3 regions of the Paenibacillus sp. genome follow, and region 2 is predicted to be linked to each of the others. Evidence: riboswitches for the same ligand, from Rfam matches in the RefSeq annotation. Region 2 holds a riboswitch; each other region holds the start of a gene.

Region 1 (7,922 bases), on a different contig from region 2:
CGTTGATAACACCCCGATAATCATCAGCATCGAAACCGGAAATCCGATCCAAAAATTGACCAGAACCAGCGTCAGTTTCGCCCAGGCGGGGTCGGAAAGCCAAGGAATTTTGTCAAGTCCCATGAGGCTTAAGTATTGATTGATCGGCCCGAATTGTCCGTTAAACATGTTGCGCAATATTAAGGTAGATACGAACATGGGAATCGCAAACGGGATGATAAAGATCGTCCGCCAAACCTTTTTAAAACGAATGTCGCGCTGCTGCACCACCAACGCAACGACGAAGCCTCCGAAAAAACAAGTCAATGTGCTGGCTAGCGCCCAAACGCACGTCCAAAGCGTAACCCCGTAAAACGTTCGGCTCCACATTTCGATCCGGAAAATATCGCGAAACGTTTTGAGCCCGTGCCAATCGACCAGGTTGGCCGGCGGCATCGTTTCCCTCGTGAAATTCGTAAACGCAAGAAGAATCATAAATACGATCGGCATCACCGTGAAAAACAAGACACCCAGCAGCGGAATCGCAACGGCGATCTGGGCAAACCGGTAATCGGCTACATAACGCAAAGTCATCTTGAAGGTGTGCGGCACCCTGCCTTGCTCGCGAAGTTTGCCGATCTTGTAAGCATCTTTGATGTTAAGGGCGTAACACCAAAGGATGACGAGCAGGATAAAGACGGTGATCAAACCTTCGATCAACAGGAAGATCGAATGATCGCCCATGATCTGTTGATACATTTTTCCGACCTTCTTCATTTGCGTCTCGGTTTCGCCAAGCGTCGCAAGCGACCAAACGGCGTGCGGCAGACGGAAAAGCGCGGTGTATATACCGAAAACATGAACCGCAAGCATTAGAATGCCTTTGATGAGCTGACGATTGTACATTTGCCCCAATCCCATTGCCAAAACCGATAACGCCACAGCGTTTCTTCCATGTTGATGCATGCTTTGCCGCCTGATGCCGTAATCGTTATGCCGCTGCTTGACTGCCGTTTGTCTCACTTGCTTCAACTCCTATCCGATCTCCAATAATTTCTCGATCCACCGAAAAAAATCGTTCCTGAACCGTTCCGCGTCGACCTGCACGCATATTCGGGCCGTCGGCTCCGCCGGGCTCGTCCGAGAGAGATCCTCCGTCGTTCGACCCAACGCATCCGGTTCCAAATCCACTTTGAGAAACATCGGCACGGTGCCGACCAACGAGGGAGCTTTGGCGACGCCTACCGCAAGTGGATCGTGGAGAGCGCAGCCGTTCATGTAGGGATGAAATCTTTTGTATGACTTTATGTAGAAATCCGTGAATTCTCCGAACAACGTGCTTGCTTTCGTCCCGATGTTTCTCCATCTCAGCAAATCTTCTTCGGTCAGCAATGCTTTTCGGGTCACGTCGAGGCTGACCAACGTAATGGGAAGCGCGGATGCGAACACCAGATCGGCGGCTTCCGGGTCGACGTACATATTCGCTTCCGCAAACTTGCTCACGTTTCCGGGGGAAAGAACGGCACCGCCCATGATGACGACGTTGCCGATCATTCCGATGATCGCAGGATCTTTCGCAATCGCCTGGGCGAGATTGGTGAGCGGCCCCGTCGTAACGAGCGTAAGATTCCGCTTATGCAGGCGGGCTTGTCGGATTATAAAATCCACTGCGCTCTCCGGAGAAACGTCGGCGGCCGCCGCGCCGCCCAGCGTGTCTCCTAAACCATCTTGCCCATGGAAATCGGCGAAATATTGCGGCGAGCGTTGAAGCGGTCGGTCCGCGCCCATATAGACCGGCGTATTGCCTCGAAATAAATCGACAATAAACTTGGTATTGCGAAAGGTGCAGTGTACCGGGGCCATTCCATAGGAGACGGTGATCCCGAGCAGCTCGATTTCGGGGGAAGCCAACGCATAGGCGATCGCTAATGCGTCGTCAATCCCCGTGTCTACATCCAAAACCATTTTTACGTTCATACATAACTCCATTCCCGTTTTCATGCGGAGCTCGATCTCCCAGAATGAATGTAAATCAATTTACATAAAAGTGATATAAAGTTACATGAAAATGTATGTTGATTTACAATATAAGGGGGTCGCATCGCTTTGTCAACGGTAATTTAGGTTTTTTAGGAGGGGTAGACCCTAACATTCCGTGGTTGTGTCAGGTATTTGAGTGAAAAAAAGCAGGTTTTCGCAGAGGTTGGAGGTTGATGTGTTATGTTATGTGACTTCGGTCAATCGATAATCGAGGGCAGACCCTTGAGACCAATGCGGGAAGGGAGCTGTCCTCGTTGACGAAGTACATGGAAATCATTCATATCCGATTATCCGAGGAAATTCGAGAGCAGGAGCGTCGCGGGGCGGCGGAGCGCATGAAAGAAGAGGCGTACGAAACGCCGATTCAAACCAAAGCGCTGTTGAACGTGGAGAAGAAGGATCAGATCGCCGCCGCTTCGCTCGTCAATGAGGGCGATGTCATCTATATCGATTCCGGGACGACGGTTTATGAGAGTCGCTCGCCTCCATTGCAGGATCTTTGACGGAATCGCAATTGGACAATATGTTTTTCGATAAAGCGTTCCTAGGAGCCAGCGGCCGAAATGAACGGCGCCGCTGCCGCCACAAAGGTAGAATACCGTAAAAAATGCACCGCATTTGTCATCGAAACACGTCGGGCTCGTTCCTTATAATGATGTGGGATTTATTATAGGGAGGGAACGACATGTCTAAAACATACCGCATCGGAATCATCGGCTGCGGCGGCATCGCGAACGGCAAGCATATGCCGGCGCTGAAAAACCAGCCGAACGCCGCGATGGTCGCCTTCTGCGATATCGACGAGCAGCGCGCGCGGGAAGCCGCCGAGAAATTCGGCGCGCCGGAAGCCAAGGTGTATACGGATTATAAGGAGCTGCTCTCCGACGCAACGCTCGACATCGTGCACGTGTGCACGCCGAACGATTCGCATGCCGACATCTCCATCGCCGCGCTCGAAGCGGGCAAGCATGTCATGTGCGAGAAGCCGATGGCGAAGACGGCGGCCGACGCGCGCCGAATGGTCGAAGCGGCGAAGCGGACGGGCAAGAAGCTGACGATCGGCTACCAAAACCGGTTCCGCGCCGACTCGCAATACTTGAAGCGGGTGTGCGACGCCGGCGAGCTGGGCGATATTTATTACGCCAAAGCGCACGCGATCCGCCGCCGCGCCGTGCCGACGTGGGGCGTGTTCTTGGACGAGGAGAAGCAGGGCGGAGGGCCGCTCATCGATATCGGCACCCATGCGCTCGATTTGACGCTCTGGATGATGAACAACTATAAGCCGAAGGCGGTGCTCGGGACCGCGTTCCATAAGCTGTCGCAGCGGGAAGGCGCCGCCAACGCATGGGGTTCTTGGGATCCGAAGAAATTCACCGTGGAAGATTCCGCGATGGCGATGATCACGATGCAGAACGGCGCGACGATCATGCTGGAATCGAGCTGGGCGATCAACCTGGTGCGCACCGGCGAAGCGAAGACGACGCTGTGCGGCACGGAAGGCGGCGCGGATATGGACGACGGGCTGCGCATCAACGGGGAGAAGTACGGCAAGCTGTTCACGAATCGCATCGAGCTCGACGCCCGAGGCGTAGACTTCTACGACGGCAGCAAAGAAGATCCGGCCGATCTCGAAATGAAGCTGTGGCTTGCGGCGATCGAGAACGACACCGATCCGGTCGTGACGCCGGAACAGGCCTGTGTCGTATCCGAAATTCTTGAAGCGGTATACGAATCTTCGAGAACGGGCAAGGCGGTATATTTCGAATAAAAAAAGCGGCTCCGCTTCACGCGGGCCGCTTTTTTCCTTAAAAACCTACTTTGTAAGGATCGACGGCCAACACAGGGTCGCCGTTCACGGAAAGCCAGATATAGTAGTACTCGTAATCTACGCCGGTCGGGTTGATTACATTGCTATAAATGGATTGTTGCAGTTGGAACGTGAGAGCGCCAGTACCTAATTTCGGTGCCGATACCAAAGGGACGTTCACATTCAAATGTTTGTCGGAAGAAGAGTCGTACGTAGCGGCGCTCGCCATGCCTGCGAAGGCCAGTTGGCAAGCGAGAATCGCTCCGCCGATCAGCAGCGTGCGTTTCGTTGTCATCCCAATTCACCTCGTTGCGCTCAAAATAAAAAAAGCGCTCCATTCGGTAACTGGCTGCCATTCGCTGTAACGAGAAGGCCCTCTAGTTTTGCGTCCTTGTCTTTCGACAAGTTTGCCTTTTATCAAGAAGTGCTTTGCTTCCTAGCGTTAATATTTTAAGAAGATGCTTAGTGATGAAAATATATCAACTTTCGACATGCCTGTCAATGAGAAAGTTGGTATATTCGCGGCCGCGACGTCACAGTTTCGTTTCGCCGGCGATCGAGAGGAACGCTCGAACGATTTCGGGGTGATACATCGTTCCGCTGCATCTCTCGATTTCCTGCATCGCTTCTTCCTGCGGGCGCCCTTTCTGATACACGCGATCCACGGTCATGGCGTCGTAGGAATCTACGACGGTGATGATGGCGGCCAGCTTGGAAATTTGATTGCCCTGCAGACCGCGAGGATATCCTTTGCCGTCGTAGCGTTCATGATGCTGTTCCACCACTTCCCCGACGATTTTCAAATCGGGCATGCCCGTTTCTTCCAGCAGCCGCCGTCCGTATACCGTATGCAGCTTCATCTGCTCGAACTCTTCGTCGGTCAGTTTGGACGGTTTGTTGAGAATGTGCTCCGGGATTTGCGTTTTGCCGACGTCATGCAGGAAGCCCGCCAAGTTCAAAACGTAGATTTCGTAAGGGGAAAGCCCCATTCTCTCTCCTACGAGGGTAGCCAACTTTTTGATCCGGTTGCAGTGGTCGGAGGTGTACCCGTCTTTCTCTTCGATTTTCACGGCGAGGTCGAACAATTTTTGAATGGATCCGCTGTAATTATGAAAATAAGGCCGGGAGACGACGTATAAGATTTCGGTTTCCCCGACGGCGACGAACATCGCCATCTCGGTAATCATATGCGCGGTAACGGAATCGCCCGGGCTCAGGACGACGTCCCCTTCCGGGCGTTTCCAAATCAATTGTCCGGATAAAATATAAATATATTCGAGCGCTTCCCAGCCTTCTTCGGGAGCGAGGTAAGAGCTGACGCCGTCTTCCAGCTTATGATGAATGATTTCCGTGCCGTCGCCGGTCGTGATCAAGGAGAAGAGCTGACCTTTCATGGGTACGGACTCGATGTATTCGCCTTTTCGATGGACTCTGACCCTCATCTTCCAGATCTCTCCCCCAGGTTCGATTGCATTCAGTATATCACTCGCGCTTCGGATATGGAGAATTATGTTGAAATTTGTCGAGTTTTATACAATTTTGCGGCAATCTCGAGCTGACGGGACGGACGCATTCTGTTACGAGCCGTTCCCCGCGGTCACCGGATACGGTTCCCGCAGCCTGTCCTTGAACTGCTTCGGCGAGCAGCCGTTCAATCGGCGGAACACGTCGTAAAAATGGCCGAGGTTCGTCATGCCGACCGATTCGGCCACTTCGGCGATGCTGGCGTTGCCGGTGAGCAGCAGCTGCTCGGCTTTCTTGATGCGCTTGTACAAGACGAAGTCGCTGAACGACATGCCGACCGCCTTTTTAAACAACTTGATGAAGTGAGTATAACTCATGTTCAACCGGGCGCTCAGCTCCGAGACGGACAGCTTCTCGCCGAGATGCGACTCGATGTAATCGACCGCGGGCTGGAGCCGCTCGAACAAGCCGTTGTCGAGATAGTTTAAGTGCTTGTTCGTGTCGTGACGGAGCAGCAGGAGCAGCATTTCTTTGATGCGGGAGGAGACGGCCAATTCGTAGCCGCTTCTCTTCTCGTTCATTTCCCGGTAAATGTCGCGAATGAGCGCGCCCGTCCGTTCGCGGACGTCCGGATGCTCGGCATACACGTAATTAAGCGAGCTCAGCGGACGAATGACTTCCGAGAAATGCTGCATGCTCTTTAGCGTGCTTTCGTCCCAATATTTGCGGAGATCGATTTGGAAGACGATGTAGCTGAGCTGTCCGTCCGTCGTTTGGATCGTCGTGTGCGGCTCCGAGGAGCCGAAGACGGCGACATCGCCTTCGCCGAGGACGAATCGGTCCTGCTTGCAGAAGGCGGTCATCCCCCCGTGCAAAATATGAAGAAACTCGACTTCTTTATGGTAATGCCACAAGGAGAAGCGCTGGCTTTGCCAGTCCTGCTCAATGCGGGTTTGGACGTCTCCGCCGCTGTCGAAGGCCGTATCGATTTGCCAAATGCGAATCGCCAGGAACGGGTCTTGATAGACGACTTGCTCGTAACGCATATCGGGATACATAAAGAGAACTCCTCGCTGAAACACAGGATTTCGTACATCCATTCTACCACATGCGCATCATATTTTACCCGGCGTGACAGAATACCGTAAAGATTGCATCGAATTTGCCATCGCGCCGGGACGGGTTCTTTTCTTATAATAATCTCAACATAGACTCTAGAAGGAGCGTACATAACCATGGCTTTGAACGTAACGATTTGGAACGAGCACCGGCACGAGAAGAAAAACGAGACCGTCGCCGCGATTTATCCGAAAGGGATTCATGCCGCGATCGCGGAAGGGCTGGACGTCGACGCCGAGGTGACGTTCGCGACGCTCGACGACGAGGAGCACGGCCTTACCGACGCCGTGCTGGAGAAGACGGATGTCCTGATCTGGTGGGGCCATGTGGCGCACAACGAAGTGAAGGACGAGATCGTCGCGAAGGTGCATCAGCGCGTGCTGAAGGGCATGGGGCTGATCGTGCTGCACTCGGGTCATTTCTCGAAAATTTTCAAAAAGCTGATGGGCACCTCCTGCGACCTGAAATGGCGGGAAGCGGACGACAAAGAGCGCGTATGGGTCGTCAACCCGGCGCATCCGATCGCGGCCGGGCTCGGCGAATATTTCGAGCTGCCGAAGGAAGAGATGTACGGCGAGCATTTCGACATCCCGGCGCCGGACGAGCTCGTGTTCGTCAGCTGGTTCGAGGGCGGCGAAGTGTTCCGCAGCGGCTGCTGCTACACGCGCGGCAACGGCAAGGTGTTCTACTTCCGTCCGGGGCACGAAACGTATCCGACGTATTATGACGCGAACGTGCGCAAGGTCATCTCCAACGCCGTGAAGTGGGCGGCGCCGGTCGATCGGGCGTATCCGACGTACGGCAACGCGAAGCCGCTCGAGCCGATCTCGGAGAAGGCATGAGCCGGCTGAAAGTCGGCGTCGTCGGCACGGGCGGCATCTTCAAGGCGGCTCATCTGCCCGGCTGGCTGGCGCATCCGGACGTCGAGCTCGTCGCCTTCTGCGACGCGTACCGGCCGTCCGCGATCGCTGCGGCGAACGAGTTCCCCGGCGCGAAGGTGTACGACGATTACCGCGAGCTGCTCGCCGATCCGTCGATCGACGTCGTCGGCATCAGCACGCCGAACGCGTACCATTCGGAAATCGCCGTCGCGGCGCTCCATAAGGGCAAGCACGTGTTCTGCGAAAAGCCGGACGCGGTGAACGCCGAGGAGGCGCAGCGGATGGCGGACGCGGCGAAGGCGGCGGGCAAAGTGCTCATGACGATGCGCAACAACCGGTTCAGCGAAGAGGCGCAGTTCCTTAAGCGCGCGATCGAGCGCGGCCAGCTGGGCGAGCTGTACATGGGCCGCTGCGGCTGGATTCGCCGCCGCGGCATCCCCGGGCGGGGCGGCTGGTTTACGACGAAGGCGCTGTCGGGCGGCGGGCCGCTCATCGATCTCGGCGTCCATATGATCGATCTCGCCATGTGGCTGAACGGCAACGCGAAGCCGGTGACCGTCTCCGGCTCCACGTACCGGAAGTTCGCCGACCGGCCGGACCGCTCCGGCCGCATGCCGGAAGGCACGTTCGAC
Region 2 (7,922 bases):
GCCGATGACCTTCTGGTACTCGTCGTCCGTCATGCCCATTTGCTTATATAACTGCTGATCGCGGATTTGCTCCGGCGTCGGTTCCAAGTTAGCGAGCTGCTGCTGTGCCATGCGCGGTTCCCCTCCAAGCATTCAAAACTGACGTAAACATGCGCTTGCCGTCTTCCGAGCCGAGCAGCGCATCGACCGCGCGCTCCGGGTGCGGCATCATGCCGAGCACGTTGCCGCGCTCGTTCGTGATGCCGGCGATGTCGGCGACCGAGCCGTTCGGGTTCTCGCCGCTGTAGCGGAATGCGATTTGACCGTTCGCTTCAAGCCGCGCGAGCGTCTCTTCGTCGCAATAATAGTTGCCTTCGCCGTGCGCGATCGGAATCGAAATCTTCTCGCCCGCTTTGTAATCCCGCGTGAACGGCGTGTCGTTGTTCGCCACTTCCAGCGTCGCCGGCGCGCAGCGGAATTTCAGCGAGTTGTTGCGGCGCATCGCGCCCGGAAGCAGTCCGGACTCGAGCAAAATTTGGAACCCGTTGCAAATGCCGAGAACGTATTTGCCGGCGTCCGCCGCCTTGCGCACTTCCTCCATGACCGGCGAAAAGCGCGCGATCGCGCCCGACCGCAGGTAGTCGCCGTACGAGAAGCCGCCCGGCACCAAAATGAGATCGAATTTCGAAAGATCCGTCGCCTGGTGCCATACGTACTCGACCGGCTGCTGGATCGTGTGCTCGACCGCTTTGTAGCAGTCGATGTCGCAGTTCGAACCCGGGAATACGAGCACCGCCACATTCATTGCCGAAGGTGTCGACATCGCTTATTCCCCTTTCAGTTCGAAGCGATAGTCCTCGATGACCGTATTGGCGAGCAGCTTTTCGCACATCTCGCGCACGCGCTCTTCGGCGACCTTCGCGTCGTTCGTGTCCAGGTTCAGTTCCATGTACTTGCCGATGCGCACCTCGCCGACTTCGTCGAAGCCCATCGAATGCAGCGCGCCTTGCACCGCCTTGCCTTGGGGGTCGAGCACGTTTTCCTTCACCGTTACGAATACCGTCGCTTTCATGGCTCTCGTCCAGCCTCCTAATTGGTAAAATTTATCCTCGGGTTACGCCCGTAATGCGGCGATAAATTTCGCGATAACGCTTCGTCGTTTCCTCGACGACTTCAAGCGGCAGCGGGTCCGGCTCGCTGTTCTGATCCCAATCGGAATTCGCGAGGTACGTGCGGACCGGCTCCTTGTCCATCGAGTCGATCTCGATGTCGAGCGCGTAGTTCTCTTCCGCCCAAAACCGCGACGAATCCGGCGTGAACAGCTCGTCGATTAAGATGAGCTCGCCGTCCAGCAGCCCGAACTCGAACTTGCAATCGGCGAGAATGATGCCTCTTGCGCGCAGCCGTTCGTGCGCATAGCGGTACAGCTCGATGCTGACGTCGCGCAGCTTCTCGGACAGCTCGTCGCCGACCTGGCGCTTCATTTCGTCGAACGAAATGTCCACGTCATGGCCGACGTCGTTCTTCGCCGCCGGCGTGAAGATCGGCTCCGGCAGCTGCGCGTTCTTGCGCGTGCCCGGCGCGAGCTCGATGCCGTTGACGGCGCCCGTCTTCTGGAACTGCCGCCAGCCGCCGCCGGTGAGATAGCCGCGCACGACGCATTCGATGTCGATGCGGCGCGCCTTCTTCGTCACCATGACGCGGTCGCGCAGCTTTTCTTTATCCGTCACGTAGCCGCCGAGTTTATCGACGTCCGCGTGGACGAGATGGTTCGCGACGATGCCTTTCGTTTCCTCGAACCAATGCACGCTCAGCCGGTTCAGGACGTTGCCTTTGTCCGGCACGGCCGGTTTTAAGATATAGTCGAAAGCGGAAATGCGGTCGGTGACAACGATGAGGAAATGCTCCCCGAGGTCGTACAGCTCGCGCACTTTGCCTTTGTAAACGAGCGGGGCTCCGACGTACGGAGCGGCGGTGGAGATCGCTTCGGGCAGGCTGCTCACGGTCGCGCCCCCCTTAGATCAGCTCGAGCCGACGGAAAATCGTGTCGACGTGCTTAAGATGCCAGCTCGGGTTGAACGCGTCGTCGATCTCTTCCGGCGACAGCACGGACGTAATTTCCGGCGTTTCGGCGATAATGTCGCGGAAGTGGCGCTGCGTCTCCCACGCCTGCATCGCGCGCGGCTGCACCGTGTCGTACGCCTGCTCGCGGCTCCAGCCTTTGTCGATCAGCTTCGTCATGATGCGGCCGGAGAACGGCACGCCGTACGTGCGCTCCATGTTGCGCTTCATGTTCTCCGGGAACACCGTGAGGTTCTTGATGATGTTGCCGAGGCGGTTCAGCATGTAGTCGAGCAGCGTCGTCGCGTCCGGCAGGATGATGCGCTCGACCGACGAATGGCTGATGTCGCGCTCGTGCCACAGCGGCACGTTCTCGTATGCGGAAATCATGTGGCCGCGGATGACGCGGGCGAGGCCCGAAATGTTCTCGCAGCCGATCGGGTTGCGCTTGTGCGGCATCGCCGACGAGCCCTTCTGGCCCTTCGCGAACGGCTCTTCCACTTCGCGGAACTCGGATTTCTGCAGCGCGCGGATTTCCGTCGCGAATTTGTCGAGCGAAGTCGCGATGAGCGCCAGCGTCGCCATATATTCGGCGTGGCGGTCGCGCTGCAGCGTCTGCGTCGAAATCGGCGCCGGCGTAATGCCGAGCTTCTGGCAGACGGACGCTTCGACGTGCGGGTCGATGTTCGCGTACGTGCCGACGGCGCCGGAAATTTTGCCGAACTGCACGCCGTTCGCCGCATGGCGGAACCGCTCGAGGTTGCGCTTCATCTCTTCGTACCAGAGCGCGAGCTTGAGGCCGAACGTCGTCGGCTCCGCGTGCACGCCGTGCGTGCGGCCCATCATCGCGGTGTCTTTGTACCGAACGGCTTGCTCTTTGAGAATGTCGATAAACCGAATGATGTCCGCTTCGAGAATGCCGTTCGCCTGCTTCAGCAAGTAGCCGAGCGCCGTATCGACGACGTCGGTCGACGTGAGGCCGTAGTGCACCCATTTCCGCTCCGGTCCGACCGTCTCGGATACCGCGCGCGTGAACGCGATGACGTCATGGCGCGTCTCCTGCTCGATCTCGTAGATGCGATCGATGTTGAAGCTCGCGTTGGCGCGCAGCGCTTCGACGTCTTCCTTCGGGATGACGCCGAGCTCGCTCCACGCCTCGCACGCCGCCAGCTCCACCTCGAGCCAAGCTTGAAACTTGTTCTGCTCCGTCCAGATCGCGGCCATTTCCGGCCGGCTGTAACGTTCCAACATGTTCGGTTCCTCCGCCACTTTTTGAGTTTTATATGATGAAAACGGTCCGCCGCCGCCGAGACTGATTCGGTCCCCGAACGGCGGAGCCGCGCTTACGCTATCTTTCGACCGCTCGCTCGCGAAACTACGTCCAAATGCCGCATGTTTCGATCCACTGCAGCGCCTTCGCCGGGTCGTCCGTCAGCAAATTGATGTGGCCCATCTTCCGGCCGCGCTTCGCCTCCGCCTTGCCGTACAAATGCACCTTCGCGGTCACGCCTTCCGGCAGGCTCCGCTCGCCTTCGCCCTCGAGCCACCGCAGCGTCGGTTCGATATGCTCGCCGAGCAAGTTAACCATCACGACCGGCGTCAGGAGGCGCGGCTCCGGTAGCGGCAAGCCGCATACCGCCCGCAGATGCAGCTCGAACTGCGACACGCTGCAGGCGTCCATCGTGTAGTGGCCCGAATTGTGCGGCCGCGGCGCGAGCTCGTTCACGAACAACGTGCCGTCCGCCTTCAGGAACATCTCGACGGCAATCAGCCCGACGACGTTCAGCGAATTCGCGATATCCGCCGCCATCCGGCGGGCGCGCCCCGCGACGTCGTCCGGGATGAGCCCGTCCGCCGCCGTCGACGTGTGCAGAATGCTGTTCACGTGCACGTTCCAAGCCGGCGGGAACGTCCGCACCTCGCCGTCCAACCCGCGCGCGGCGATGACGGACAGCTCCCGTTCGAAATCGACGAACTGCTCGAGCACGAGCTCGACCGCGCCGCCGCCGAGCGCCGTGAACGCCTCCGCGGCCTGCTCGGCGCGCCTGATGACGAATTGGCCCTTCCCGTCATAGCCGCCTGTCGCGGTTTTCAGCACGCACGGCAGGCCAAATTCCTGGATCGCCTCGCGCAAATCCGCGGTCGACTCGATGGCGCGGTACGGCGCCACCCGGACGCCCGCCGCTTCAATGGCGCGCTTCTCGCGCAGCCGATGCTGCGTCGTCCGCAGCAGCTCGCTGCCCTGCGGCACGTACGACTCCCGCTCCAGCACCGCCGCCACGCCCGCGTTCACGTTCTCGAACTCGTACGTGATCACGTCGGCGAGCGACGCGAGCTCCCGCGCCGCGCGCTCGTCCGCGTACGCGGCCGTCACCTGGCGGTCCGATACTTGTCCGCAAGGCGAATCCGGCGTCGGATCGAGCGTGACGAACCGATATCCCATTTCGCGCCCTTTCAGCGCCAACATGCGGCCGAGCTGGCCGCCCCCGAGCACGCCGATCGTCGCGCCGGGCAACACTCTCTTCATGTCAATGGTTTCCATGTCGGTAGTATCTCCAATTTACGGTAGGTTATCGCCGATTGCTTCTACTTCCGCGCGCGTGTTCGCGCGGCGTTCCTTCAGCCTTGCCGCCACCTCGGGGTCGAAGGCGCCTACGATCTGCGCCGCGAGCAGCCCCGCGTTCGTCGCGCCCGCCGCGCCGATCGCGACCGTCGCCACCGGAACGCCGGCCGGCATCTGCACGATCGACAGCAGCGAATCCAGTCCGTTCAGCGCCGCGGACTTCACCGGCACGCCGATGACCGGCAGCTCCGTCTTCGCCGCGATCATGCCGGGCAAATGAGCGGCGCCGCCCGCACCCGCGATAATGACCTTGATGCCCCGCTCCCGGGCCTGCTCCGCGTATTCGAACATGAGATCGGGCGTCCGATGCGCCGAAACGACCCGTTTCTCGTACGGCACGCCGAGCGCTTCGAGCGTCTCGCAAGCCAGCTTCATCGTTTCCCAATCCGATTTGCTGCCCATAACGACGCCGACAATCGGTGTAGACACGTCATCCATCTCCTTATCCTTAATTAATTAGAGTATCTTAACCTGAATTTCCGCCCTCGTACAAAACAAAAGTCCGGGCGCAGCTCCGCGCATCGCGCAGTCCCAGGACGAAAAAAGCGTTTGTCGTAAATTCCTTTATTCATCTTTAGTGTACCAATGCTTACACGGCTATGTCAACGCAAAAAGCGAACATTCTCTCAACCGTTTTCAATATAGTTCGTATTTTCGCAAACATCCGCCTTTCCAAAAAAATAGTGACTCAAGTTCCAAGTTATGGTATTATGATGGTAATTTAGTAGGATGAAAATACTGACTTCGATACAGGCAAACGGCAAACTTTACCGAAAGGGAAGGACGCAAAGCTATGGGTCTACCGCTTCGCAAGAAGCCACGATCGCCAAGCTGCCCTAGGGAAAGACACACCTACGGGCGTGTCTTTTTTTAGCGTTATTGCGCTTTGCCCGCGGAAGTGGGGAGTGAATGAAATGCTCGAACGCGAAGAAGAAACGGTCGGAAAAATCATATACTCCGCCGAAGTCGACCACGAAGCCCTTCTCCATGAAGACATCCGGGACATCCAATTATTGATTCTCCGCATGACGGTCGCCCTGGTAGGGTCCTGCCGCTACTGCCACATGATCTCGCCGGACTTCGAAGACCCCTCCCCTATCTACTGCTCGAAAGCGAGCGACAACTGCTACCCGCAGAAATGCAGCGTAGAACATTGTTTTTCCTGCGGCGAGTACAAATCAAAGATTCTTTAAAAATGTAACCGCTTTACCCTCGCGCCTTAGCAAACCTTTAACGGTTTATAGGAATCTTAATGTGCTATACTTCTTTTCATAGATTCTTACAAAACCGATAAAGGTGTCGATTCCCCGATGAAGCCATACGTCATCCAGTGCCGCGGCGCGGTCGTGCGCCCGGCGCGCTCCGTCAACGAAACCATCCTCCGCGTCGACGATTTCCGCGTTTCCGCAGGGGAGCAAGTGGCCGTCATGGGACCCAGCGGCTCCGGCAAGTCGACGCTGCTGAACGTCGTCGCCGGGATGACCCGCCCCGCCGAGGGGCAGGTCACCGTCCTCGGCGTAGACCTGTACGCCCTCCCGGAAAGTTCGCGCGACCGGTTTCGCGGCGAGCGCATCGGCTACGTCTTTCAGAACTTCCACCTCTTCCCCTACATGAGCGCGATGGACAACGTGCTGGTGCAGCACGCCGTGCACCCCCGATGGAGCGAATCCGAGGCCAAAGCGCGCGCCGCGGAGCTGCTTCGGCGCGTCGGCCTCGGCCATCGAGCGGCGCTCAAGAGCTCGCTTCTGTCGCGAGGCGAGCAGCAGCGCGTCGCGATCGCGCGGGCGCTGCTCCACGAGCCCAGCCTCGTGCTGGCGGACGAGCCCACAGGCAATCTGGATGTCGCGACCGCCGGCGCCGTCATGGACATGCTGTGCGGATTATGCCGCGAACGCGGCGCGGCGCTCGTCGCCGTCACCCACGACGAGCTCGTCGCCGCCCGCTTCGAACGGAAGGAGCGGATGTCCGAGCTGAATCAAATTTACAAAGAAGCTCTGTCTCCGAAGGAGGCTTCCGCATGAGCGCGCTGCGCCTCCTTCTCCTGCAGCTGCGGGGACGAAAATACTCCTTCTTGTTCATGTGTCTCGTCGTCAGCGTCGCCGCGGCGCTCGTATTTACGGTCTCTTCCGTATCCGCCAGCTTGCGCGAAGGTTTGCTGCAACAAGCCGGAACCTACGAAATCGTCGTCGGCGCGGAGGGCAGCGCCACGCAGCTCGTGCTCAGCAGCGTGATGCGGGCCGACGTCCCTAACGGCAACATCGATCGCAGCATATACGAACGATTGACGGACGACCCTCGGGTGCTGAAAGCCGTTCCGCTCGCTTTGGGCGACTCCTACATGGGGCTCTCCATCGTCGGCACGACGCGGGACTATTTCACGCCGCACCGCGAAGGTCTTCCCGAACGGTTCGCGCTGCGCGGCGGCGAGTGGTTCGCCAAGTCGGGCGACGTCGTGCTGGGCGCCGAAGCCGCCGAGCGGACCGGCCTCTCCGTCGGCGACGAATTCCACGGCAACCATGGCGTCGGCGGCGCCCACGGCGAGGCGCACGAAGACGAATACCGCGTTGTAGGCGTCTTGCGCCCTGTCGGTTCGGCGGACGATCTCGGGCTGTTCACCCCGCTGGAGAGCGTATGGGACGCGCACGGCGAAGAGGCGGAGCACGGCGACATCACCGCCGTGCTGCTGAAGCCGGAACAGCTCGGCTTCGCGCCCGCCCTTCGCGAAGAGCTGAACGAGCTGCCCGGCGTCCAAGCGGAATATCCGGTTCGCGTTTTCCGCGAGCTGCTCTCCATGTTCCGCCTCGGCGAGAGAGCGGCCCAGCTGATCGGCGGCGTCAGCGTCCTGCTGTGCGCGCTCGCGGTGGCGTTCGCCGTGCTCAGCACGAACGTCCAGCGCCGCTCCGAAATGGCGCTGCTGAGGGCGCTCGGTATGAACAGAACGATCGTTCTAGGTAACCTGCTGCTCGAGACCGCGCTGCTGGCCGGCTGCGGCTCGGCCGCCGGTTTCGGCTTGTCGGCCGCCGTCTTCGCCTTCGCGCGCCGCTACGCCCTGTCGGCTTGGGGCGTAGCGCTGCCGCCCGTCGCCCCGGACGCCGTTACGGCCATTGCCTTCGTGGGCGGGCTGTGGCTGTTGATCGCGCTGTGCGTCAGCCCGCTGATCGGCCTCTATCGCAAAGACGCCCAACACGGATTGCAGCATATCCATTCTTGAGAAATCACAAGTGATCAAAGGAGAGACGCCGTTATGCACCGACTGCGG
Region 3 (7,922 bases), on a different contig from region 2:
CTCGGGCCGCTGATGAAGTGGACGCCGGCCGGCAAATCCTCGCGCGGCGTCGCGTCGAGCGGCCGCAGCACTTCGCCGAGGCGCGTCTTCATCCGATCCGCCGGGATGATCGCGAACAGCGCCGTCGGCAGCAGGCTGACCGAGCGTCCCTTCTGTTCGGACGACTTCACGACGATCGAGCCCGTGTACGCTACCGCGTGATCGACGACGACGAGCCCGATGTCCGCGCCGGCCGCCACCGTCAGCCGCTCATCGCGCGGCGCTTCGTCCCAGACGACGACCTCGGCGTCCGGCAGCTCCGCTTCGATGCCGAGCTCGTTCAGCTCCGGCTGGTTTTGGCGCAGCAGCAGCTTCGCCTTCAGCTCGGACGCTTTGCCGACGATCCACGACTTTGCCTCTTCCATCGACGCATGCCGCACGACGTGGCCGCCCGCCTTCGTCCAGTTGTCGCTGAACAGCTGAATGCGCTCATCCAGCGCGAGTTCGAACTCGTCCCAGAACGCCGGCGCTCCCTTGAACGGATGCCGCGGCTTCTCGCGCACCTGCGGTCGGCCGAGCCGGCTCGCGATGTTGCCGATGAACTGCGCCTGCTTCGCGCGGGACCGCTCCTCCAGCTGTTTCAACAGATCGTTAGTCATGACCGTGCCCTCCCGTCTTCCGTTTCGCCAGCGCTTCTTCCATCCGGCGCCGCGCTTCGCCCGCGAGCGGCTCCGCCGTCCGGTTCAGCTCGCCCTTCAGCGACTCCCACCGGTCGCGGAACGATTCGCTCGGCAGCGTCGGCGCGTGGCGGTACGAATTCCAGCCTTTCAGCGGACCGATTTTCGCCTTGATCGCCCCGTCTCTCGCCAGCAGCGGCTGCCCGAACTTCGCAAGCTTCACCGCGCCGGTGAAACGGGAGGCGTTCGACATGAGCACTTGGAACCCTTTCATGCCGATCTTCTCGAGCGGGTCGCCATTGCCGCTCGACACTTTGCGTTTGCGCAAATACACCAGCATATCGTGCAGCGGAATTTTGACCGGACAAGCTTCGTAGCAGGCGCCGCACAAGCTCGACGCGTTCGCGATGTCGTCCCATTCCGCGACGTTCTTATTGAGCGCCGGCGTCAACACCGCGCCGATCGGACCGCTGTACGTGCCGCCGTACGCGTGGCCGCCGATATGGCGGTACACCGGGCAAGCGTTGAGGCATGCTCCGCAGCGAATGCAGTTGAGCAGCTCTTGGAACTCCGGATCGCCGAGCTGCAGCGAACGGCCGTTGTCGACGATGATGATGTGCATCTCTTCGGGGCCGTCGCCGTCGTTCGTCCGGCGCGGACCGGTAATGCCGGACATATAGACGGTCAGCCGCTGGCCTGTGGCCGAGCGCGGCAGCAGCGTCGCCATCACCTCGAGGTCGTCCCACGTCGGAATGATCCGCTCCATGCCCATGAGCGTAATTTGCGTTTTCGGCACCGTCGTGACCATGCGCGCGTTGCCTTCGTTTTCGAACAGCACCATCGAACCGCTCTCCGCGATCGCGAAATTGCAGCCGGTCATGCCGATGTCCGCTTCGAGGAATTTCTCGCGCAGCTTTTTCCGGACGAAGCCGGCGAGCACCGTCGTCTCCGGCGGCAGCGTCTCGCCCGCGTCCTTCGACAGCAGCTCGGCGATTTGGTACCGGTTCTTATGAATCGCCGGGATGATGATGTGCGACGGCGTTTCGTTCGCGAGCTGGATAATATATTCGCCGAGATCCGTCTCGATCGACTCGATGCCGACCTTCTCGAGCGCCGCGTTCAAATGCAGCTCCTCGCTCACCATCGATTTCGATTTGACGACCGAGCGCGCGCCGACGTTCTTCGCGATCGCGAGCGCGATGTCGACCGCTTCCGCCCCCGTATCCGCGAAATGGATATGCACCCCGTTCGCGCGGGCGTTCTCGATAAATTGGTTCAGGTAGTAATCCAGGTGCGCGATCGTATGAAGCCGGATTTGCCGCCCGCGCTCTCGCCAATCGTCCCAGTTGCCGTGCTCCGCGGACGCGGTTTTCTTGCCGTTCCGAAGCCGCTCCGTCGTAAACTTCACCGCATTGCGCAAAAACTCGTCGTTCAGCGCGACGCCCGCGCGTTCTTTGACCGTCGCGAGACCGCTTCCGTGATTAACGCTGCTCAACGGCCGACACCCCCTCGTAAAGTAGCTCCGCCAAATGCATAACCCGGACCGGCTTGCCGCGGTAACGCAGGTTGCCGGCGATGTTCATGAGGCACCCCATGTCGAGGCCGACGAGCACTTCGGCTTCGGTTTCGAGCACGTGATCCGTCTTCTCGGACACCATCGCGCCGGAGATGTCGCACATTTTGACCGCGAACGTGCCGCCGAAGCCGCAGCAGTCTTCCGCGTATGGCAACGGCACGATTTCCATGCCCCGCACGTTCTCCATCAGCTTGCTCGGCTCCGCTTTAATGCCGAGCAGCCGGCTGCCGTGGCAAGACGGGTGGTACGTCACCTTGTGCGGGAACGTCGCGCCGACGTCTTCGACCCCGAGCACCTGCACGAGGAACTGCGTGAATTCGTACGTTTTCGCGACGAGCGCCTTCGCCTTCTCCAGCATGACCGGATCGTTCTCGAACAACTTCGGATAGTAGTGGTGAATCATGCCGGTGCACGAGCCCGACGGCGAAATGACGAAATCGCTGTCGTCGAACGACTCTAAAAGCGTTTTCGCCGAAGCGCGCGCTTCGTCCCAGTAGCCGCTGTTGAACGCCGGCTGACCGCAGCACGTTTGCGTTTTCGGGAATTCGACGGCGACGCCGTACCGCGCGAGCAGCCGGACCATCGCTTCGCCGACGCGCGGGTATACCGCATCGCTTAAACAGGTGATGAATAAAGACACTTTCATGGGACCGTTCCACCTTCCGGGGAAAATAAAACTCTCTGCTTATCAGCTTATCAGACATGTTGAATAGCGTAAAGCATTTTTTAACGGCGCGATCGGCTGTGCGCCCGGCACCTGGACGGTTCCGGGCGGGTGCAGCCGGCGGCTAGTTCCATTGTCTTCCCGGCGCTTCTCCGAGCATCGCGTCAATGCGCGCCGCCGGGACCGGTTTGCTGTACAAGAAGCCTTGATATTCGTGGCAGCCCGCGCCAAGCAGAAACCGCAGCTGCTCGCCGGTTTCGACTCCTTCGGCGACGACCTTCAGCCCGAGATGCTTCCCCATCGCGATGATCGACGAAGAAATCGCCGCGTCCCGAATGCCGAACGGAATGTCTTGAATAAAGCTGCGATCGATTTTGATCGAATCGAGCGGGAAATTTTTCAGCAGGCTCAGCGAAGAATACCCCGTGCCGAAATCGTCGAGCGACACGCTCGCCCCGAGCGCTTTCAGCTCGCCGAGCAGCCGGACGCCCGCCTCGACGTTCTTCATCATCATGCTCTCCGTAATTTCCAGCTCCAGCCACTTCGCTTCCAGCCCGGAGCTGCGCAGCGCCTGTTCGACCGTCTCGACGAGCCCCGCGGACGCGAATTGCTTCGGAGACAAGTTGACGGAGACGACGATCGGCGGGAAGCCGTCCGTTTGCCAGCGCCGGTTTTGCGCGCACGCCTCCTTCAGCACCCATTCCCCGATCGGCACGATCAGGCCGCTCTCCTCCGCCAGCGGAATGAAATCGGACGGCGGCACGACGCCTTTCTCCGGATGGCGCCAGCGGAGGAGCGCTTCGACGCCGACGAGACGGCCGGTGCGCATGTCGATGCGCGGTTGATATTCCAAATACAGCTCCCGCGCTCTAAGCGCCTTCCGGAGCTCGTTCTCCGCCTGCAGCCCCGTCCTCCGGTCCTCGGCGACGCGATTCTTGTAGAAGACGTACGTGTTCTTCCCCTGCTCCTTCGCGCAGTACATCGCTTGGTCGGCCGCTCTTACGAGCGTTTGCAGATCCTGCGCGTCGTCTGGATATACCGCTACCCCGATGCTCGTCGTGACGTTGATTTCCATGCCGCCGATCGTGAACGGAACCCGGAACGCGTTCATGATCGCCGCGGCGCGGGCGGCGGCATCATCTCGATCCGCGATGCCGAGCGCGGCGACGGCGAATTCGTCGCCGCCCATGCGGAACCCGAGATGTTCCGTCCCGTCGAACATCGCTTTGATTCGATTCGCCACTTGCTTCAGCAGCAAGTCGCCGACGTCGTGACCGAGCGAATCGTTCACGATTTTGAATCGGTCCATGTCGAAAAAGTACAGCGCCGTCCGCCGGCCTATCTGTTCGCTCAGCAGCGTCGGGAGCCGCTCCTCGAAGCGGCGGCGATTGCCGAGACCCGTAATCGGATCCTCGTACGCCATCGCCCGCATCCGCTCTTCCAAGCGCACCCGTTCGGTGATATCCCGCGAAACGGCGATGATGGACACGACCGTTCCCCGTTCGATCACCGGCGTCAGTTTGCTCTCCAGCCAAACGGCGGAGCCGTTCTTGTGCACGAAACGAAGCTGCACGGTAATCGACCGGCGCTCTTCGTTCAGCTTGCGGATCGTATCGATGATGACACCCACGTAGTCGGGGTGAGCGAATGTCAATCCGTTCGTGCCCTCCACCTCTTCGGGAGCATAGCCCAAGACCGTCAGATGCGAAGGGGAGGCGTAAACGATCGTCCCATCGCCTCCGAAAATTTTAATCAGGTCCGTCGCGTTCTCCGCGATGATACGGTATTTCGTTTCGCTGACGGCGAGCTCCCGCTCCACCGTTTTCCGCTTCGTCACGTCGGCCGCGTACCCGACGACTTCGACGACGGCGCCGCCCCGCTCGATCGGCCGCAGCGACGTCCAGACCCAGCGTCCCTCGACTTCGGCTTCGTACTCCGTCCTCGCCCCCGCCCAGGCCGAAGCGAATCGCTCCCGATTATATGGTAACGCTTCCAAAAATGCGGCGTCTTTTCCTATAATATCTTCCGGACGCAGGTTCGCATCGTGGATCATGCCGCCGTCGGCCCGCGTATACACGTGACGTCCGTCTTTTTCCACGTAGGAGAACAACGCGCCAGGGTAATGGCGGAGCTCATTGCGCAGCGATCTATATTTGCCGGCCAGGTACGAAGTAAAGTCCCCGGAATTTTGCGTGTTCATGGTAGAACCTCCTCTTTCGCACGTTGTCGGTGAACACGCAGGCGCAAAAAGGAGGATGGGAGTGCCGCTCGCATCTACCGTTCGGGAGCTTGGCGGCCGTAGAAACTCGGTTTCCGTAGGCCCATAGCTTTGCGCCGCTTGCTTTCGCAAGGTTTGCCGTTTCGTCTATAGTGCAGTGCCCTCATTATAGATGCGATTCAGCCAATTTTCAACATATATCAACACGATTCGACACGCGCCAATTTTTGTAATTGTTTGCGTACTCGTACTCCCTTCCCATCATCCGCGACAACGCGCCTGCAACCGCCTGCGCCCGCCTGTGCCCCGCCATGATGTGTACCTCCTACCCTTCTTTTGTAACCATCCCCTCTTTCTTTTGCGTACCTCCTTCCCATAACCCGCCGCCAGCGCACCTGCGCCTGCCTGTGCCCCGCCATGATGTGTACCTCCTACCTTTCTTTTGTCACCACCCCTCTCCTCTTTTGCGTACTCCCTTCCCATAACCCGTCTCCAGCGCGCCTCGCCCGCCTGTGCCCCGCCATGATGTGTACCTCCTACCTTTCTTTTGTCACCACCCCTCCTTTCTTTTGCGTACCTCCTTCCCATAACGCGCCGCCAACGCACCTGCGCCCGCCTGTGCCCCGCCATGATGTGTACCCCCTACCTTTCTTTTGTCACCACCCCTCCCTTCTTTTGCGTACTCCCTTCCCATAACCCGTCTTCAGCGTGCCTGCGCCCGCCTGTGCCCCGCCATGATGTGTACCTCCTACCTTTCTTTTGTCACCACCCCTCCCTTCTTTTGCGTACCTCCTTCCCATCATCATCCTCCAGCGCATACGCACCCGCCCCCGGGACGCCGATCCCCCTTCTGGAGGGAGGACCAACCAGGCGGGCAAAACAAAAAGGCCTGCCGCTTCCGAAAGACGTCGATGCTTCGGTCGCTGTCTTGTTCGCATTGATCTGCCTGCTGTTTTTCGTTTATTTTATTCACCAGGTGTCTAAGTTCATTAGGGTTAATACTTTGATTCAAATTGTTTCGGAAAAAGCCGTTACATTGATTCATGCGTTTAAAACCGTCGGTACCCTCGGGGAATCCGAACTCACTTCCTCGACGCCAGCGGCTGAATGTTTGACTATATATTCGGAGAAGGAGGGATATCTGAACTTTGTGGATTTCTTGGCGTTGGAGAGAGCAATAAAAAGAAAAGGCTATAAAGAGTTAAAGATTCTCCTTATTCCCAAGGTTGGCCAATACATACGAAAAAGAGCGCCCTTAATGGAAATTCGCGGGCACTCTACTTTATCCGAGGAATTTCAAAAAAAATTAGCGAACGCAGTGAAGGTTTCTCCAGTAAGGTCAAACGAGCAAGACATCGCCTTCGTTATGGAAAAAATAATAGAAACGGGTTTGCGGGCGATTTCTCCCGGGATTAATGACCCTAATACGGCGATCTACTGCATTAGAGCTCTTGGGATTTTGCTTGCCAAGCTTGGGTCATGGAAGGGCAGCTGCTGGATTGTGAGAGGGAAGGGATACATTCTCGAAATTCCTTACTTTACGTTCGAGGACTTCTTATATAAGACCTTTTACCAACTCAGACTGTATGGGGCGCATGATGTGTCCGTTATGCATGCTCTGTTGGAGTCGCTGACTCATCTCGCGGAAGAACTTCAAGAAGGAAGAGAGACGGTACAGAAAATCGGAAACTATGTGTATTCGAACATCGACCCAAGGATCATGCATGATCTGGATAGAAATTTGATTGTGCACGCAAAACAACGATTGGACCACATTTGCCAAACATCATAATCCATTCGGAGGGCCGGAGCAATCGGCGAGCGGGGACGCAGGAAAGCGAGCCCGGCGGCACGATGCCGTGCCGCCGGTCGAAACGGCTTTGAGCTCCCCTTGCCGGCTGGAACGATCGTTCCTTCCCGGCTTCGCCGCCTCATCGATCAAGGCATCGGCATGCCGATGTCGTACGTCCGAACGTCCGGCACGGATTCCCACACGACGAACGCAGTCCCGCCGGTCCACGGCAGCGCCTCGCCCGGCCCAAGCCAAACAGCCCTCCGCCGCCCGGCATCGACGAGCCAGCTCCCCTCATGCGTCCATACCGCGACCTGTCCGCCGTCCAGCGGCGCCGTCTTTATAATTTCGGCCGGCCAGCCGACGGCTTCCTCCAGCAGCGACCTTGCGGCTTCGGGCAGCGCAGGACGGCGTTCGAGCCGCACGGTTCCCTTGTTCGCGTCGATCCAAGCGACGTCCGACTCCCCGTCGTAGCGGCGTACGGCGATCGTGTTGTCGTTTGCCCATCGCATCGGCAGCACGAACAGGAAGCCGTCGCTATGCCCGCCGAACGTGACGCGGGGAATGCGACGCAGCGTCTCGCCGGACGCGCTCAGCACGAGCGCATCCGCCTCCGCGGTCAGAGCGCCGCCGGAACCACCGTCTGCCGACACGAGCAGCGCGACGCGACGCCCGTCCGGCGATGATGCGACCGAGCGAATCGGGACCGGCGATTCGTACAGCTTGACCGTCTCGCCTCCGAACGGCTCGACGCGGTACAGCGTGCGGTTGCCGTGCACCGCGAAGGTCGCGCTCCCGTGCATGCGGTCGGAGAACAGCACGTCGGAGCCGTAATCGTTGCCGAACGGCTCCGCTGCGTCCGGCCACGCTCCAATTTGGAAGGCGCGGCGCTCCCCGCTGCGCAAGTCGATCGCCGTCTGGCTTCCGTCGAGATGGTATGCCAGCAGCGCCGGCCCGTCCTCCGTCTCGAACGGCTGCACCAGCGCGGCCGGCTCCGACCGAACGGCCCGGAAGAG

Evidence for each region. Region 2 has a riboswitch for cyclic di-GMP ahead of VE009_RS25860 (hypothetical protein). Riboswitches for the same ligand answer to the same signal wherever they lie in the genome.
Region 1: linked by a shared signal. The riboswitch ahead of VE009_RS15780 (hypothetical protein) and the one ahead of VE009_RS25860 (hypothetical protein) in region 2 are both predicted to bind cyclic di-GMP.
Region 3: linked by a shared signal. The riboswitch ahead of VE009_RS14490 (putative bifunctional diguanylate cyclase/phosphodiesterase) and the one ahead of VE009_RS25860 (hypothetical protein) in region 2 are both predicted to bind cyclic di-GMP.

The regions. Positions count from the first base shown of each region.
Region 1 is NZ_DASQNA010000030.1:179,987-187,908, forward strand. It holds gene VE009_RS15760 (sugar ABC transporter permease) at 1-1,002, opposite strand, end outside; gene VE009_RS15765 (nucleoside hydrolase) at 1,015-1,956, opposite strand; gene VE009_RS15770 (hypothetical protein) at 2,274-2,522, shown strand; gene VE009_RS15775 (Gfo/Idh/MocA family oxidoreductase) at 2,705-3,787, shown strand; gene VE009_RS15780 (hypothetical protein) at 3,825-4,121, opposite strand; cyclic di-GMP riboswitch class I at 4,164-4,248, opposite strand; gene VE009_RS15785 (HD-GYP domain-containing protein) at 4,360-5,268, opposite strand; gene VE009_RS15790 (AraC family transcriptional regulator) at 5,404-6,348, opposite strand; gene VE009_RS15795 (ThuA domain-containing protein) at 6,526-7,251, shown strand; gene VE009_RS15800 (Gfo/Idh/MocA family oxidoreductase) at 7,248-7,922, shown strand, end outside.
Region 2 is NZ_DASQNA010000050.1:9,096-17,017, forward strand. It holds gene purL (phosphoribosylformylglycinamidine synthase subunit PurL) at 1-111, opposite strand, end outside; gene purQ (phosphoribosylformylglycinamidine synthase subunit PurQ) at 89-784, opposite strand; gene purS (phosphoribosylformylglycinamidine synthase subunit PurS) at 806-1,051, opposite strand; gene VE009_RS25840 (phosphoribosylaminoimidazolesuccinocarboxamide synthase) at 1,083-1,982, opposite strand; gene purB (adenylosuccinate lyase) at 1,996-3,291, opposite strand; gene purK (5-(carboxyamino)imidazole ribonucleotide synthase) at 3,416-4,567, opposite strand; gene purE (5-(carboxyamino)imidazole ribonucleotide mutase) at 4,601-5,065, opposite strand; cyclic di-GMP riboswitch class I at 5,413-5,502, shown strand; gene VE009_RS25860 (hypothetical protein) at 5,578-5,856, shown strand; gene VE009_RS25865 (ABC transporter ATP-binding protein) at 5,974-6,684, shown strand; gene VE009_RS25870 (ABC transporter permease) at 6,681-7,874, shown strand; gene VE009_RS25875 (hypothetical protein) at 7,908-7,922, shown strand, end outside.
Region 3 is NZ_DASQNA010000027.1:33,369-41,290, reverse strand. It holds gene VE009_RS14505 (LutC/YkgG family protein) at 1-638, opposite strand, end outside; gene VE009_RS14500 (LutB/LldF family L-lactate oxidation iron-sulfur protein) at 631-2,151, opposite strand; gene VE009_RS14495 ((Fe-S)-binding protein) at 2,138-2,878, opposite strand; gene VE009_RS14490 (putative bifunctional diguanylate cyclase/phosphodiesterase) at 3,021-5,096, opposite strand; cyclic di-GMP riboswitch class I at 5,177-5,264, opposite strand; gene VE009_RS14485 (DUF2254 family protein) at 5,743-6,906, shown strand; gene VE009_RS14480 (hypothetical protein) at 7,053-7,922, opposite strand, start outside.